DNA from 4 places in the Pseudarthrobacter sp. ATCC 49987 genome. Region 2 is predicted to be linked to each of the others. Evidence: riboswitches for the same ligand, from Rfam matches in the RefSeq annotation. Region 2 holds a riboswitch; each other region holds the start of a gene.
What was found. A riboswitch is a leader RNA that binds a small molecule or an ion and turns the genes downstream of it on or off. The one in region 2 is predicted to bind S-adenosylmethionine.
Positions count from the first base shown of each region.

Region 1: another riboswitch for S-adenosylmethionine. It lies ahead of GXK59_RS18925 (DUF1737 domain-containing protein); the one in region 2 lies ahead of metX (homoserine O-acetyltransferase MetX).
Region 3: another riboswitch for S-adenosylmethionine. It lies ahead of GXK59_RS04630 (aminotransferase class V-fold PLP-dependent enzyme); the one in region 2 lies ahead of metX (homoserine O-acetyltransferase MetX).
Region 4: another riboswitch for S-adenosylmethionine. It lies ahead of GXK59_RS15540 (cobalamin-independent methionine synthase II family protein); the one in region 2 lies ahead of metX (homoserine O-acetyltransferase MetX).

Region 1 covers NZ_JAABNS010000001.1:4,085,494-4,089,784, reverse strand. The annotation lists gene cls (cardiolipin synthase) at 1-44, opposite strand, end outside; gene GXK59_RS18935 (aminodeoxychorismate lyase) at 186-1,148, shown strand; gene GXK59_RS18930 (ATP-grasp domain-containing protein) at 1,179-2,123, opposite strand; SAM riboswitch class IV at 2,427-2,541, shown strand; gene GXK59_RS18925 (DUF1737 domain-containing protein) at 2,557-2,865, shown strand; gene GXK59_RS18920 (rhodanese-like domain-containing protein) at 2,862-3,293, shown strand; gene GXK59_RS18915 (O-succinylhomoserine sulfhydrylase) at 3,294-4,291, shown strand, end outside.
Region 2 covers NZ_JAABNS010000001.1:2,454,767-2,459,057, reverse strand. The annotation lists gene GXK59_RS11565 (VOC family protein) at 1-66, opposite strand, end outside; SAM riboswitch class IV at 271-386, shown strand; gene GXK59_RS11560 (bifunctional o-acetylhomoserine/o-acetylserine sulfhydrylase) at 451-1,767, shown strand; SAM riboswitch class IV at 1,904-2,019, shown strand; gene metX (homoserine O-acetyltransferase MetX) at 2,030-3,229, shown strand; gene GXK59_RS11550 (MFS transporter) at 3,411-4,291, shown strand, end outside.
Region 3 covers NZ_JAABNS010000001.1:990,203-994,493, reverse strand. The annotation lists gene aroA (3-phosphoshikimate 1-carboxyvinyltransferase) at 1-229, shown strand, start outside; gene rsgA (ribosome small subunit-dependent GTPase A) at 213-1,328, shown strand; gene hisN (histidinol-phosphatase) at 1,384-2,196, shown strand; SAM riboswitch class IV at 2,303-2,416, shown strand; gene GXK59_RS04630 (aminotransferase class V-fold PLP-dependent enzyme) at 2,451-3,917, shown strand; gene GXK59_RS04625 (class I SAM-dependent methyltransferase) at 4,068-4,291, shown strand, end outside.
Region 4 covers NZ_JAABNS010000001.1:3,361,286-3,365,576, reverse strand. The annotation lists gene GXK59_RS15550 (DUF3151 domain-containing protein) at 1-296, shown strand, start outside; gene GXK59_RS15545 (uracil-DNA glycosylase) at 391-1,023, opposite strand; gene GXK59_RS15540 (cobalamin-independent methionine synthase II family protein) at 1,179-2,399, opposite strand; SAM riboswitch class I at 2,412-2,532, opposite strand; gene GXK59_RS15535 (adenylosuccinate synthase) at 2,817-4,106, shown strand.

The DNA of each region.
Region 1 (4,291 bases), 1.6 Mb from region 2:
AGGGGCAGCACCCGGATGGCCAGGTCCACCACAGTCAGAATCATGATCACCCAGGACGGCAGCGTTTCCGCCAGCGAAAATGGCCACAGCACAGGCGAACCCCTCAAGCTCCAGACCCGCGGAACAGTTCCGGAACGGGCAATCGTCAAATCCTACCCCGTTCCCCGCCGCACTAAGCTGAAGCCATGACTTCTCCTGCCGCCGCCCCCGCCCCTGCCCCGGTGCTGGTCTTCCTCGATCCCGCGTTCGACGACGGCCGGCTGGCCGATGCCACTAAGCCGCAGCTGATGGCCACGGACCAGGGCGCCACCCGCGGCGACGGTGTTTTCGAGTCGCTGCTGGCCGTGGGCGGGCAGCCCCGCAAGCTCCAGGCGCACCTGAACCGGCTGGCCGGTTCAGCCCGGCTCCTGGACCTGGACATCCCGGCCGAGGACGCCTGGCGCCGGGCCATCGCGACGGCAATCAGCGAATACCGGCGCCAGCATGTGCCCGGCGCCGGGACCACCGATGACGACGAGCTCGTGGTCAAGCTCCTGGTGACCCGCGGCGTCGAAGGTGCGGCAGGGCCCACCTGCTGGGTCCAGGCTTCCGCACCCGGACCGGCCGGGAGGCGCCAGCGTGAGACCGGGGTCGACGTCATCCTGCTGGACCGCGGCTACGACAGCGAAGTCGGGGAGCGGGCGCCGTGGCTGCTCATGGGCGCCAAGACACTCTCCTACGCCGTCAACATGGCCGCGCTCCGCTACGCGCACGCCCAGGGCGCGGACGACGTCATCTTCACCTCGGCGGACGGCCGGGTCCTGGAGGGTCCGACGTCGACCGTCCTGCTCGCGCACCTGGAGACCGCCGACGACGGGGCCGGCGGGGTCCGCACCGTCCGGCGGCTCATCACGCCCCAGCTCGACAGCGGGATCCTGCCGGGCACCTCGCAGGGGGCCCTGTTCACGGCGGCGAAGGCGGCCGGCTGGGAGCTGGGCTACGGCCCGCTGGAGCCCCGCGACCTGTACGACGCCGACGCCGTGTGGCTGATCTCCAGCATCCGCCTGCTGGCGCCCGTCAACCACATCGACGGCAAGGAAATCGGCACGCCGGAGCTGCGCAAGCAACTCACCGCGGAGCTCAACGCGCTCTACGCCACCATCGAATAAGCCCCGCCGCAACAGACAGGCAACGCGGGGTCAGACCAGGGCACCGGCGTACGCGCGGGCGGCACCCCTGAAGGATGCCGGGTTGAACGACGGCAGCGCGAAGGACGCCAGCACCGCGTCGAGCAGTTCCGGGGCACGCCAGCTGTTCGCGCCGAAACGGGCGTTCACGTCGAGGACCACCGGGGTCCCGTCCGCGCGGCGGCGCACATCGACGTCGACCGGCCCTGCCAGTCCGAGCGAGCGCACGGCCGCCATGGCCACGTTGCCCACGTCCATGTCTTCGTCCACTTCCACACGCCGCGTCACGACTGCCTTGCCAACGGCGCCGCGGTCCAGTTCGATCTTTTCCACGACGACGACGAACGGCGCGCTTCCGTTGTGCGCCGGAGTACCGAAGACCATGGGTCCGTACCCCGGACCGGGAATGAACTCCTGGACCATCTGGCCGTCCGGCAGCCGGCGCCAGTCCACATCCCCGCTTCCGTCGATGACCACGGCGGCGTGCGCCCCGCAGGAGAGTCGGGGCCGGACGACGACGGGGCCTCCCAGCGCCGCCATAGCGGCTTCCGCGTCGGCGAAGTCACTGGGAACGCCGAAGCGGGGAACGGGTATGCCTGAGGACTGCAGCTGCCAGGCGGTGAAGAGCTTGTCATGGGCGACGGACACCGGCCCGGGATCGCCGATGATGACGCGTACGTCGGCGCCGAATGCGGCCCGGTACGCCGCAAGAAGCGGAAGTTCCGAGCTCACGGTTGGGATGACCACGTTGATTCCCTCCCGGGTGACGAGGCGGCGGAGCGCCGAGACCATCTCCGGGTCGCTTGCCGGCGGCACCGGCACCACGGTGATGCCGGCCTTGGGCGGAAGCTCACGGATATCAGTGCCCAGGACGGGGATGCCCCGGGATTTGAGCTGGGCTGCCAGGGCCCGGCCCGCGGAACCGCCGGCGCCGGTGAGCAGAACCCGGGGCTTCATGGCCGTCCCAGGGGGCGACCAATGATGGACGGGCGCGGTACGTGGATCGACACCATGTGGAATTGCCCCCCGGCGAGTTTCGTGCTTCATGAGACCTTCTGGGCACTCTTGGACGTGCCCCTTTAGTAAAGGCGAGGGGTCTGTCGGAAAGCCCGAGTAGCGGGTACTCGTAATTGCGGAGGCCGGAGTGGGCCGCCCGGGCACGGGGTACTCAGGTCTGGCGGCCGGTACCCGGTCCGCCGTTACTTAACATGACGACGGCGGCGATGCGGGCCAACGTCACAGGTGCTACGTTTTTGGGTGAGTAATGAGAACCGGTGCCAAGCCCTGACTGGCCGGTCGGCAACCCTCCCTTTCGCGGCGGGGTGCCTCAGGTGAATACTCGGCATATCGACCATTCGAGCTGCAAGCGTGAAAGAGAAGGAGATCCGTCGTGCCTGACGCGTCCGCCCCCGCTGTCCCCACTACAGCACCAGCCCCAGCCCCCGCAGTCCCCGGTACCGCCGAGGAGAAACTGGCGTACCGCCTGTTCACCGGCCCCGACGACCGGGCATTCTGCGAGCGCGTCTCGGCCGCCCTCGCCGAGGGCTATGTGCTGCACGGCAGCCCCGCCGCCACGTTCAACGGCAGCAGCGTCATCGTGGCCCAGGCCGTGGTGCTGCCGGCAGCTATCGCCAGCGCCGATGCCGCCGTCGCCAACGCCGTGGATGATCTCGAGTTCGACGGCGAGGGCCACGCGTGAGCTACGCCGGAGACCTCAGCCCGCAGGAGGCCTGGGCCAAGCTCGAGGACGGCGCCCTCCTGGTGGACGTCCGCACCGAGGCCGAATGGGCCCACATCGGCATCCCAGACACCGCGGCCGCGGGCGAACGACGGAACGATCCGCTCTTCATCCAGTGGAATCTGGCCGGCGGGATCCCCAATTCGCAGTTCATCGAACAGCTAACGCGGCAGCTGAAACAGCAGGCCCCGGAAGGCCGAGGAACCGAGCTGGTCTTCCTGTGCCGTTCGGGCGCCCGGTCCGTCGCCGCGGCACTCGCAGCAACGGAGGCCGGCTTCACCTCCTACAACGTCCTCGAGGGCTTCGAAGGCGCACCGGACCGCCACGGCGAACGCACCGTGAACGGCTGGAAGAACCGCGGCCTGCCCACCAACCTTGGAAAGCACTAAGTGACCTTCAACCCTGATGCCGCCGGCTGGAGCGCCGACACCCAGGCTGTCCGCGGCGGCCTCGACCGCACCGGCTTCCAGGAAACCACCGAGCCGATCTTCCTGAACTCCGGCTTCGTCTACGAATCCGCGGCCGCCGCGGAGCGCGCCTTCACCGGCGAGGACGAACGCTTCGTCTACTCCCGCTACGGCAACCCCTCGGTGGCCACCTTCCAGGAGCGGCTCCGGCTGCTCGAAGGCACCGAGGCCTGTTTTGCCACCGCTTCGGGCATGTCCGCGGTCTTCACCGCGCTCGGCGCCCTGCTGGCCGCCGGCGACCGCATCGTCGCGGCCCGGTCGCTGTTCGGCTCGTGCTTCGTGATCCTCAACGAGATCCTCCCCCGCTGGGGTGTCGAGACGGTTTTCGTGGACGGCCCGGACCTGGAGCAGTGGCGGTCTGCGCTCTCGGAGCCGACGACGGCGGTCTTCTTCGAATCGCCGTCGAACCCGATGCAGGAAATCGTGGACATCGCCGCCGTGAGCGAACTGGCGCATGCCGCCGGCGCGACCGTCGTCGTCGACAACGTCTTTGCCACTCCCCTGCTGCAGCGCTGCGGTGAGCTTGGCGCGGATGTGATCGTGTATTCGGGGACCAAGCACATCGACGGCCAGGGCAGGGTGCTTGGCGGCGCGATCCTGGGCACCAAGGAGTTCATCGAGGGACCGGTCAAACAGCTCATGCGCCACACCGGCCCGGCGCTCTCGGCCTTCAACGCGTGGGTGCTGACCAAGGGGCTGGAGACGATGGCCCTGCGGGTGAACCACTCCTCCTCCTCCGCGCTGCGGCTGGCCGAATGGCTCCAGGAGCAGCCCGCGGTCAGCTGGGTCAAGTACCCGCTGCTGCCGTCCCATCCGCAGTACGAGCTGGCCGCCCGGCAGATGAAGGCCGGCGGCACCGTGCTGACCTTCGAGCTCTCGCCGTCCGCCGGGCGTTCGGCGAAGGAGGCCGCGTTTGCGCT
Region 2 (4,291 bases):
AATTCGTTCGGTGGTGGCAGCTAGGCCATCTTGTTCACAGGCGTAAGAGACGTGATCCATGCGCATGCCCTCATCTTGACACTTTGTGATGCGGCTCTCAGCTTAGGTTCTCCTAACCGTGATGGGATGTCCTCCCGTGGGCTGTCCGGCCCGGCATTTCTCCGCGTCAATGCCGGGATCTGAAGGCCGCGGCCGGGTGCGCCGGCCGGGCAACTTCATGTTCGTCACAAAGCTATCCAGGGCCCGGAACCGCTTCCTAGACTGGGGTCAGGTCATGAGTGCCAGCGCACAGCCCCGGCTTGCTGGCCGGCAACCCTCGTTTCGCGGTGGGGTGCCCCGGGTGAAGACCTGGCCGTCCGGCACCCGCCGGAGGGCAAGCGCGGCACCAGTGTGGACCCGGGCCCAGGGGCTCTGGTGCTTCCTGTGCCCGGTCCCCTAAGGAGTGTCCCGATGTCCAGTGCCTGGTCCTTCGAAACCCGTCAGATCCACGCCGGCCAGGAGCCGGACAGCGCCACCGGTGCCCGGTCGCTGCCGATCTACCAGACGACGTCGTTCGTCTTCCCCAGCGCCGAAAGCGCCGCCAACCGCTTCGCCCTGGCCGAACTGGCTCCCATCTACACCCGGATCGGCAACCCCACCCAGGACGCTGTGGAGCAGCGGGTGGCCAGCCTGGAAGGCGGACTAGCGGCGCTGCTGCTGAGCTCCGGACAGGCCGCGGAGACCTTTGCGATCCTGAACGTCGCGGAGGCCGGCGACCATGTGGTGGCCAGCCCCAGCCTGTACGGCGGCACCTACAACCTGCTGGCGCACACGCTGAAGAAGTTCGGCATCTCCGTGACCTTCGTGGCGGACCCGGACAACCTGGCGCAGTGGCGGGATGCCGTTCAGCCCAATACCAAACTGTTCTTTGGCGAAGTCGTCTCCAACCCCCGCCAGGACGTGCTGGACATCGAGGGCATCTCGCAGGTGGCCCACGAGGCCGGCGTGCCGCTGATCGTGGACAACACCCTCTCCACACCGTTCCTCATCCGCCCGATCGAGTGGGGCGCAGACATCGTGGTGCACTCCGCGACCAAGTACCTCGGCGGACATGGCGCGGCCATCGCCGGCGTGATCGTGGATTCCGGCAACTTCGACTTCGGCAAGGACCCGGAGCGCTTCCCCGGTTTCAATACCCCGGACCCCACGTACAACGGACTGGTCTACGCCCGGGACCTTGGTGCGGACGGTGCCCTCGGCGCCAACCTGTCCTACATCCTCAAGGCGCGGGTCCAGCTGCTGCGCGACCTCGGTTCGGCGGTGTCCCCGTTCAACGCCTTCCTCATCGCCCAGGGCATCGAGACCCTGAGCCTGCGCATGGAGCGGCACGTCGCCAACGCCGTCAAGGTGGCCGAATGGCTCGAGGCCAGGGACGACGTCGAATCCGTCGCTTACGCCGGGCTGCCCTCCAGCCCCTGGTACGAGCGCGGCCGCAAGTACGGTCCGAAGGGGACCGGCGCCGTCGTTTCCTTCAACCTCGCCGGGGGAGCGGAGGCCGGCAAACGCTTTGTGGACGCCCTCGAACTGCACTCACACGTGGCCAACATCGGGGACGTGCGCTCGCTGGTCATCCACCCGGCGTCGACCACCCACAGCCAGCTCTCGCCGGAACAGCAGACGGTTGCGGGCGTGAACCCCGGCCTCGTGCGGCTCTCCGTGGGCCTGGAGCACATCGACGACATCCTCGCCGACCTTGACGCCGGATTCCGTGCGGCCAAGTCCGCCTGATGTCCGCCAGGGCCCGGGCGTCCCTGCCGTATGGCGCGGGCGCCGGGGCCCGGATAATCGCAGCTGACGACGCCGGGAGTCATACGGGCGTCACAATCTTCGCCACCGGGCCGCCGCATTTCGTAGACTCGGTGGAGGTCATGAGTGCCAGCGACAGCCCCGGCTTGCTGGCCGGCAACCCTCCTTTTGCGGTGGGGTGCCCCGGGTGAAGACCTGGCCCGCCGGTCAGCTGACGGCGGGCAAGCGCGAAGTGAGGTCCCACATGACGATTGCCGCCACCCGCCAGGGTGCACCTGTAAGCAAGGCCCCCCAATCCCCGGTCCCGGGTCGCAGTGTCCCTGACACGTCTGTTGCTGGCGCGCCCGTTGCTGACGCAGTCCTCGACGGCACGGTCCAGTACCTCCGGATCGGGGATCTGGAGCTCGAATCCGGCGCCCGGCTGCCGGACGTCACCCTCGGCTACGAGACGTGGGGGACCCTGAACCCGGAACGCTCCAACGCCGTGCTGATCGAGCACGCGCTGACGGGTGACACCCACGTCACGCGGGGCGCCAGCGAGGAACCGGGCTGGTGGGAGCAGCTCGCCGGCCCCGGCGCCCCCGTGGACACGGACAAATACTTCGTTGTCTCCATCAACATCCTCGGCGGCTGCTACGGCTCCACCGGGCCCTCGTCGGCGGCGCCCGACGGGAAGCCGTGGGGCTCGCGGTTCCCGCTCGTGACGCTGCGGGACACTACCGAGGCCGAGGCCAGGCTGGCGGACGCCCTGGGCATCCGGAGCTGGTACGCCGTGCTGGGTGGCTCCCTGGGCGGGGCGCGTGCCCTGGAGTGGGCCGTCAGCCACCCGGAACGGGTCCAGCGCTGCGGCGTCATTTCGGTCGGGGCCAGCAGCACCGCAGAACAGATTGCCTTCGCCCAGGCGCAGACGCTCGCCATCCGGCAGGACCCCAACTTCAACGGCGGGGACTACTACGGCGGGCCCGAACCGGAAGCGGGCCTTGCGCTGGCCCGGCGGATCGCGCACATCACCTACCGGTCGGCCGCGGAGCTGGACGGCCGCTTCGGCCGGAACGCCCAGGGCGCGGAGGCTCCGCTGGAAGCCGGATCCCTCGCCGGGCGGGGGCGCTACCAAGTGGAGAGCTACCTCGACCACCAGGGCAACAAACTGGTCCGCCGCTTCGATGCGAACAGCTACATCGCCATCACCGAGGCGCTCATGAGCCATGACATCAGCCGGGGCCGCGGCGCCCTCACGGAGGCCCTGGCACCGGCCACCGCGGAGTTCCTGGTGGCGGCCGTCGACTCGGACCGGCTGTACTTCCCGGCCCAGTCCCAGGCGCTCGCCGACGCCCTGCCGGGCGACGTCACCGTGCACACCATCGAGGCGCCGATCGGACACGACGGCTTCCTCACTGAGATCGGCCAGCTCAACGACCAGCTCCGGCAGTACTTCTTCGGCTAGTCCTTCGACTAAAAACCGCGTCCGGTGTGCATTTTTGCAGATGCGCTCTGCACTAATGGCCGTTGAGGCCCGGGCCGGAAGCGACCATACTCGTGGGGAATGGCGCCGCGTGTCTCACATCACAAGCGCCCTCCTCCCAAATGGTCCACGAGGCGTCGACGACGACGCCAAAGGAGTCGAAATGAGCACGGAAAACGCGGCCGCAAGGCGCGCAGAAGAGACCGACGTCAAGACGTCCGGCCTCAAAAAAGTAGTAACGGCCTCCATGGCCGGAACCGTCGTCGAATGGTACGAGTTCTTCCTCTACGCCTCCGCGGCCACCCTTGTCTTCGGCAAGACGTTCTTCCCCAACTCCGGCACGGAACTGGACGGCATCATTGCAGCCTTCCTCACCTACGCTGTCGGCTTCGTTGCCCGTCCCATCGGCGGCATCGTCTTCGGACACTTCGGCGACAAGTTCGGCCGCAAACAGCTCCTCCAGCTCAGCATCATCCTGGTGGGCGTCTCCACCTTCCTGATGGGCTGCCTGCCGACCTTCCAGCAGATCGGCTACTGGGCTCCGGCCCTCCTCGTGTTCCTGCGCTTCGCCCAGGGCTTCGCCGTCGGCGGTGAATGGGGCGGCGCTGTCCTCCTCGTGGCCGAGCACAGCCCGAGCAAGTCCCGCGGTTTCTGGTCCGCGTGGCCGCAGTCGGCCGTCCCGCTGGGCAACCTGCTGGCCACGGCAGTGCTGTTCACCCTGTCCTCTGTGCTGTCTTCGGCCGACTTCCTCAGCTGGGGCTGGCGCGTGGCGTTCTGGCTCTCCGCTGTGATCGTGCTGGTGGGCTACTACATCCGGACCAAGGTCACGGACGCCCCCATCTTCCTGGAGGCCCAAAAGGAAGTCACCGTCGAGAAGAAGGGCTACGGCGTCGGCGAAGTGTTCCGCCGCTACCCGCGTGGCGTCTTCACCGCGATGGGCCTGCGCTTCGCGGAGAACATCCTCTACTACCTCGTGGTCACGTTCTCCATCACGTACCTGAAGGTCATCGTGCAGACGGACACCGCCCGCATCCTCCTCCTGCT
Region 3 (4,291 bases), 1.5 Mb from region 2:
CGGCCTCATCATCCGGCCCGCACCGCTGCACGGGGGTGTCGTCCACAGCTACGCGGACCACCGCATGGCCACAGCCGGCGCCATCCTGGGCCTCGCCATCCCCGGCATCGAGGTCGAGGACATTGCGACCACGGCCAAGACCATGCCCGACTTCCCGCAGCTCTGGGAAGCCATGCTGGCGCAGCGAACCCCCGCAGAGAAGGCCGCCTCCGGTGGCACGCAGCACTGACTCCTGGGACGAATCCGACGTCCGGATCCGCCCCAACAAGAAAGGCACCCGGCCCCGCACCAAGGACCGGCCCGCCTACGAGGACGCCGTCACCGGGCGGATCATCACCGTTGACCGCGGACGCTACACCGCCGTCGTCGCCGAAGGCACCCCCGGGGAACGCAAGATCATCGCCGCCCGCGCCCGGGAACTGCGCCGGAACCCGGTCGTCGCCGGCGATTTCGTCTCCCTTGTCGGGGACGTCAGCGGCGAACCGGACACCCTCGCACGTCTGGTCAAGATCCAGGACCGCAAAACACTGCTGCGGCGCAGCGCCGACGACACCGACCCGATCGAGCGTGCCGTCGTCGCCAATGCCGACACGCTGGTGATCGTGGTGGCGGCCGCCAATCCTGAGCCCCGGACCGGGTTCATCGACCGTGCCCTCGTGGCCGCGTACGACGCCGGCATCGAGCCGCTGCTGCTCGTCACCAAGGCCGACGTCAAGGACCCCGCGGAACTCCTCGCCAACTACCAGCACCTCGACTTCCCGGTCATCATCTCCAAAACGGCGGACTCCGCCGCGTCCGGCATCGATGCCCGCTCGGACGACGGGCTCTCCGCCCGGCTGGACAAGGACGCCGTCTCCCAGCTTCGCGCCCATCTCGATGGGAAGGTCACCGTCATGCTGGGCCACTCCGGCGTCGGCAAGTCCACCATGGTCAACGCCCTCACCGGCGCCGAGCGCGCCACCGGCGGCGTCAACGCCGTGACCGGGCGCGGCCGCCACACCTCCTCCTCCGCGCTGGCCCTCAAGGTCAACGATGCGCCGGCAGGCAGCTGGATCATCGACACCCCGGGCATCCGCTCCTTCGGCCTGGCCCATGTGGACCCGGACCGCATCCTGCGGTCCTTCCCCGATCTTGAGCCTGGCACCGACGACTGCGAGCGGGGCTGCAAACACGATTCCAGCGCCGTCAACTGCGGCGTGGACGCCTGGGTGGCCGCCGGCCATGCGGGCGAATCCGGCCCGGCCCGGCTCGCCTCACTCCGCCGCCTGCTCGGAACAGATCCCCGCATGGAAGCCCAGGACGTCAAGGAACTGGGCACCGTCTCCTAGCGGGCTGCGGCGCAGCCTACCGCTCCCCCGCCCGCTTTGGCGGTAGTTTGGAACCATGAGTCAACCCGCTTCGAGCTACAACGATGACCTGCGCCTTGCCCATGTACTGGCAGATTCCGTAGATTCCCAGACCATGAGCCGCTTCAAGGCGCTCGATCTTCGGATTGAGACGAAGCCGGACCTGACCCCGGTGACCGACGCCGACAAGTCGGCCGAGGAAGCCATCCGCGGCCAGCTGTCCCGGTCCCGGCCGCGCGATGCCGTGCTCGGCGAGGAGTTCGGCAGCTCCGGCCACGGCTCCCGCCGCTGGATCATCGACCCGATTGACGGGACCAAGAACTTCGTCCGCGGCGTCCCCGTCTGGGCCACGCTGATCGCCCTTGTTGACGAGGGCGAGCCGGTCGTCGGCGTCGTGAGCGCCCCGGCACTGGGCAAACGCTGGTGGGCCGCCAAGGGCGCCGGTGCGTACATGGGCCGGTCGCTGGCGGCCGCCACCCGGCTGAAAGTCTCCAACGTCTCCAAACTCTCGGACGCCTCGCTGTCCTACTCCAGCCTGGGCGGCTGGAAGCAGCGCGGCAACCTCGATGAGTTCCTCGGCCTCACCGAGGAAGTCTGGCGCACCCGCGCCTACGGCGACTTCTGGTCCTACTGCCTTGTGGCCGAAGGCGCCGTCGACATCGCCTGCGAGCCCGAACTGAACCTCTACGACATGGCCGCGCTGGTCCCGATCGTCACGGAGGCGGGCGGGCGCTTTACCTCCCTCGAAGGAGAAGACGGCCCGTTCGGCGGCAACGCCCTCGCCACCAACTCCATCCTGCACTCGGAGGTCCTCAAGCGCCTCAACCCGGGGCTCGACGACCTGCTGTAGGGAATTCCGGCGTCGTCCTGCAGGTCCGGACGCGTCCCGTAACAAAACACTTCACATTCCTGCCCTGCCTTTTCCGCGGCAGCAGGCATGGCCTAGGCTCGACACAGGTCACGAGTGCCAGCGCGAAACCCCGGTTTGCTGGCCGGCAACCCTCCATTCGCGGTGGGGTGCCCCGGGTGACGACCTGGCCGGTCCGGAACGGACCCGGCAAGCGCGGATCCCCGGTATGTGGGGTCCTTTTCGAGCGAGGTCCCATGACGACTGCCACGATTCCTGCCACCCCTGAACTCCAGTCCGGCGCCGGCCGGGCCCGTCCCCAGGCGCGGTTCGCCGCCACCCGCCGGCCGCTGGCCGCGGTGACCGGCGCGGAGATCCAGGCCCCCCTCATCCAGGGCGGGCACGTCCGCTACGCCAATCTGGATTATGGCGCCTCGGCCCCTGCCCTGTCCGTGGTCTCGGCCTACCTCAACGAGATCCTGCCGTTCTACGCCAGCGTCCACCGCGGTGCCGGGTACGCCTCCCAGATCAGCACCTCGGTCTACGAGAATGCCCGGACCATTGTCCGCGACTTCGTCGGCGGCCGGCCGGACGATTCGGTGATCTTCACCCGGAACACCACCGACTCCCTGAACCTGCTGGCAGGCTGCCTGCCCGCCGTCGACGGCGTGCACACCGGCGAGGTGCTCTACCTCGACATCGAGCACCACGCCAACCTGCTGCCGTGGCAGCGGGTGCCCCACCGCAGCGTCATCGCCGCGCCGACCCTCGCCGCCACCCTGGAACTGCTCCGTGGGGAACTCGCCCACGGCGGCGTCAGCCTCCTCGCCGTCACCGGCGCCTCCAACGTCACCGGCGAGATCCTGCCGATCCGGGCCCTCGCCGCCCTTGCCCACGACTACGGCGCCCGGATCGTCGTCGACGCCGCCCAGTTGGCGCCGCACCGGCGGATCGACATCGCCGCGGACGACGTCGACTACCTCGCCTTCTCCGGGCACAAGCTTTACGCGCCGTTCGGCGCCGGGGTGCTGATCGGCCGTCCCGACTGGCTCGACGCCGGCACCCCGCACCTGGCCGGCGGCGGAGCCGTGCAGGACGCCCGGATCGACGCTGTCAGCTGGACCACCGGTCCGGCCCGGCATGAAGGCGGCTCCCCCAACGTCCTCGGCGCCGCCACGCTGGCCCGGGCCACCCAGGTCATCGCCGACCTGGATGTGGAGCAGTGGCACGCGCACGAAAACGCCATCCGGTCCTTCCTCGTCGAGGGCCTTGCCCGGATCGACGGCGTGAGCGTCCACCAGATCTTCCCGGACAGTGCTTCCTTCGACGTTTCCTTCGACGCGGGATCCGGAGCCGTCCCGGGCACCGGCACCATCGGCGTCGTCAACTTCTCGGTGGAAGGCTACGACGCGGGCCTGGTGGCGGCGTACCTGTCGGCCGAGCACGGCATCGGGCTGCGCGACGGCCGCTTCTGCGCGCACCCCCTGCTCCGGCGGCTCGGCCTGCCCTCGGGTTCGCTGCGGGCAAGCTTCGGCCTGGGCTCCCGGCTGGCGGACGCCGAGCGTCTGCTGGCAGCAATCCAGGAGCTGCGCCGGAACGGCCTCGGCTGGGACTACGTCGTCGACGCCGGCCGCTGGGTGCCCTCCAACGACACCCGCAGCTACCCGCACTGGGCCCCCAACACGCCCGGAACCGCCGGCGCGGCCCCCTGTACCCGGGACTGACAGCGCGGATCCGCCAGCCCTGTGAAAACACGGCCCTGCCGCGTGCGGTAAATTCGAAAGGTACCCATCCGGACCTGCCGAAGGAGATCGCACGTGGCAAGCGGCGGACCCAAGCTGCCCGGCGGACCCAAGCTGCCCGGCGGCCCCACGTTGGGCGGCGGCCCCAAGCTGGATCAGGAGCGGCGCCAGGAGCTGGGCCAGAGCTTCCAGGACGGCGGGGAGCACTACGACCGCGTCCGCCCCGGGTACCCCGGGGATTCGGCCGGCTGGCTGATCCCGGCCGGTGCCCGGGAGGCCGCGGACCTCGGCGCCGGAACCGGGAAGTTCACGGCCCTGCTGGTCGGGCGCGGCCTGCACACGGTGGCGGTGGACCC
Region 4 (4,291 bases), 910 kb from region 2:
TGCTCTGGGCCGTGCTGGCCGAGGAAGCCTGGACCGAGGGCCGGACCATCGACTCGTATGCCTACTCCCGTGTCGGCTACCACCGCGGCCTGGATTCGCTGCGCCGCAACGGCTGGCGCGGCGTCGGGCCCATCCCCTGGGAACACGAACCGAACCGTGGCTTCCTGCGCGCCCTGTATTCGCTGGGCCGCGCCTCCGCGGCCATCGGCGAAGCCGAGGAGCCGGAGCGGATCGAGAAGTTCCTCAAGGACTCCGACCCCACTGCCAAGGCAGCCATCGAGGCCGAAAAGCGCTAACCGCCCCGGCACCAACAAGCAACGCGGGGTTAAACGACGACGGCGGGCGTCCACCAGAAGGTGGGCGCCCGCCGTCGTCGTGGCGGAAGTGGGATCAGCTGGTCTTTGCCAGGCCGGTGCGGGCCATGGCGTCGGCGTAGACGGTGCCCATTTCCTCGAGGTACTGCTCCTGCCGGGCCGGTGTGCCGGCGAAGGCGCGGCCGCTGAGCGAGCGGACCTTATAGGTCTTGAGGCCGCGGCGCCAGATCATGGGCACCTCGGTCTTGAGGAGAAGGTTCGCGAGGCGGTTGGCTTCGGTGCCGTGCGCGACGATCACCGAGGCACGGGGCACGACGGCGAGGAACTTCAGCAGCGGCTTCAGGCCTGCGGAAATCTGGTCCGGGGTGAACTTGCCGTTGGGCTCGTCCGGGACGTACCAGGGGTGGACGTTCCACGGCATCACGTACTCGGGGCGCAGGCCCAGCTTCCACTGGACGCCGAGCAGGCGGGTGGCGGCTTCCTCGTCGCCGGCGGTGATGAAGCCCGACTCATCCTCTGTTCCGATGTTGGAGAAGAGGCTGATGATGCGGCACTCATCGATGTCGTGCATCGGGTCCACATAGGGAACATTCGTGCCAGCTTTGGTTGCCTGCAGCGTGTCGCACAGTTCGTTGACAGCCGCGACGCTAGGTTCGTAGCGGCGGCTCAAAAGCTGTTCGCGGGAATTTTCAGTGGCCAAGGCTGTCATATGTTGCTGAGTCTCCTGCGGGATTGGTGAAGCTGCCAGACCGTCCGGGGGCACGCCGAATACGGTGCGGTTTGAAAATGTGGTGTGGACCGATTCCTGGTCGATCCTTATTAGTCTATCAAGCCCTGCGAAATGACGGGCCGGCCGAAGGTCCTCTACCAGAGCCGGGCAGTGGCGCGGCGGGCGCCTTCGCCCAGGGATTCCAGCTTGGCAAAGGCGATTTGCGGGTGCACGCGGCCGCCGAGACCGCAGTCTGTGGAGGCAATCACATTTTCCCGGCCCACCAATTGGGCGAAGCGCACGATCCGGTCAGCCACCAGGTCCGGGTGCTCGACGACGTTGGTGGCGTGGGAGACAACACCGGGGATGATGACTTTTCCGTCGGGAAGCCTGGTGTCCTTCCAGACACGCCATTCATGCTCGTGGCGGACGTTGGCGGCCTCGAAAGAGTAGCCCCCGGCGTTGACCTGCAGGACGGAGCCGATGATGTCCGCGAAGGGGATGTCCGTGGTGTGCGGGCCGTGCCAGGAACCCCAGCAGACGTGCAACCGGATCTGTTCCTGGGGGAGATCGCGCAGGGCCCAGTTGGTGGCCTCTACCCTGAGCTGGATGAACTTGAGGTAGTCGGCCAGGCTCGGTTCCGGATTGATCTGGTCCCAGCTTTCGGCCAGCGACGGGTCATCGAGCTGGACCGTGAGGCCGGCGTCGATGATGGCCTTGTACTCCTCCCGCATCGCGTCGGCGCAGGCGTAGAGGAGCTCCTCATCGGTCTTGTAGTACTCGTTCGCGACGCGGGCGCAGGAGCCCGGGGACAGGGAAGCGACGAAGCCCTCGGACAGCCCGGCGGCGGCCATGCCGGTCTTGAGGTTGGCGATGTCCGAGTTCACCAGGGCCTGCCCGGTGTAGCGCAGCGGGCCGGCGATCTTCGGCTGCGTGACGCTCTTGCGGTGCGCCAGGATCCCGGAGGACGGATCGTTGTAGGCGTCGTTGAACTTCTGCCGGTCGCGCCGGTCCGGGAAGGAGGTCAGCACGATGTGGCCCGGGCTGGAGCGGTGCACCGCGGCGTCAGCCCAGCGGTCCACATCGGTCGGTTCAAGGCCGCCAAGCCGGCTGAAGGAATAGTTCCACCACGCGCCGTAGTCCACCGAGCTGGACATGGTGTGCCCGTATTCGCCGTCGTTGGGGATATCGATGCCGAGGTCCTTCTGGCGCTGCACGATGTCCACCACGGAGGTTTCCAGCAGGTCCAGGAACTCGGGGGTGATGCCGTCTGCCTCCTTGGCCTCGTTCGCGGCGATGAGCTCCGGGGTGCGGGGCAACGAGCCGGCGTGGGTGGCGCGGATATGGTCGGTGTTCTGCTGCGCGTTCTGCTGCATGGGGGTGCTTCCTTTCCATCGGTCCTGGCGGTAGCACCCTTGCCGTCACGGCGGCCGCAGATCAGCGGGCTGTGTCCGGGCAGGGTTGCTGCGGCGTCAACGGTCCAGGTCCCTCGGCCGCTCGGGATGGTCAACTCTTACCTAATTCCACCCGGCAGGCCTGCGCAAGTCTTTCCGGCGCATTCCCGCTGGCTGGACACCGGGTGACGCGCGCAACCGGCGGGAAGTCCATTGGATGGTCAAATGAACTGCCGCCACCGGGATCGGCTAAACTTGGGTGGTAAGAGCCCCGGACTCTGGCGTTGATGGTAAGAGCACAGCGGTAGATTCGGGGCATTCTCATGAACGGCGCTGAGCTCCGGTGACCACCCTGGTGAATCACACGGACTTCGGCCCGAACGAATGGGGGAGGATCCCATGCCAGCAATCGTGATCGTCGGAGCCCAATGGGGCGACGAAGGCAAAGGTAAGGCCACTGACCTGCTCGGCCACCGCGTCGACTACGTCGTGAAGCCGAACGGCGGCAACAACGCCGGCCACACCGTCGTCGTGGGCGGTGAGAAGTATGAGCTCAAACTCCTTCCGGCCGGCATCCTGAGCCCGAACGCGGTCCCGATCATCGGCAACGGCTGCGTGGTGAACCTGGAGGCCCTGTTCCAGGAGATCGACGGCCTGGAAGCCCGCGGCGCGGACACCTCCAAGCTGCGGATCTCCGCCAACGCCCACCTCGTGGCGCCCTACCACCAGGTCCTGGACAAGGTCACCGAGCGTTTCCTTGGCAGCCGCGCGATCGGTACCACCGGCCGCGGCATCGGCCCGGCGTACATGGACAAGGTGGCCCGCCTGGGCATCCGTGTCCAGGACGTCTTTGACGCCTCGATCCTGCGCCAGAAGGTCGAAGGCTCGCTGCGGCAGAAGAACGAACTCCTGGTCAAGGTCTACAACCGCCGCGACATCGAGGTGGACGAGATCGTGGACTACTTCCTGTCCTTCGCCGAACGCCTGCGCCCGCTGGTCATCGACAGCACCTTCGTGCTGAACAAGGCGCTGGACGAGGGCAAGGTGGTCCTTATGGAGGGCGGCCAGGCCACGTTCCTGGACGTCGACCACGGCACCTACCCGTTCGTGACCTCCTCGAACCCGACGGCCGGCGGCGCCTCCGTGGGCTCGGGCATCGGCCCCACCCGCATCTCGCGCTCCATCGGCATCATCAAGGCCTACACCACCCGTGTGGGCGCCGGGCCGTTCCCCACGGAACTGTTCGATGAGATGGGCATGTACCTGCAGAAGACCGGCGGCGAATTCGGCGTCAACACCGGCCGCCCGCGCCGTTGTGGCTGGTACGACGCCGTGCTGGCGCGCCACGCTTCCCGCGTCAACGGCTTCACCGACTACTTCGTCACCAAGCTGGACGTGCTCACCGGCATCGAGCAGATCCCGGTCTGCGTGGCCTACGACGTCGACGGCGTCCGGCACGACGAAATGCCGATGACGCAGACCGAGTTCCACCACGCCAAACCGATCTTCGAGTACTTCGAGGGCTGGACCGAGGACATCACCGGCGCCCGCACCCTGGACGACCTCCCGGAGAACGCCAAGAACTATGTGCTGGCCCTCGAGAAGCTTTCCGGCACCCGCTTCTCGGCGATCGGCGTCGGGCCGGACCGCGACCAGACCATCGTCATCAACGACCTGATCAACGACTAATGCAGTAACTGCTGACGCCCGACGGCGGCGGGTCACCTGGAAAGGTGGCCCGCCGCCGCCGTCGTTAGGCCGCCGTCCGGGTCCCTCGCAGCGGCTGTCCGAAAAAGAAAAAAGAAACTTCCGATCAGTGCGTAACCTTTCGGGGCCCTCCAGCGATTACTCCTTTGTAAGCGCCGCCGGAACAT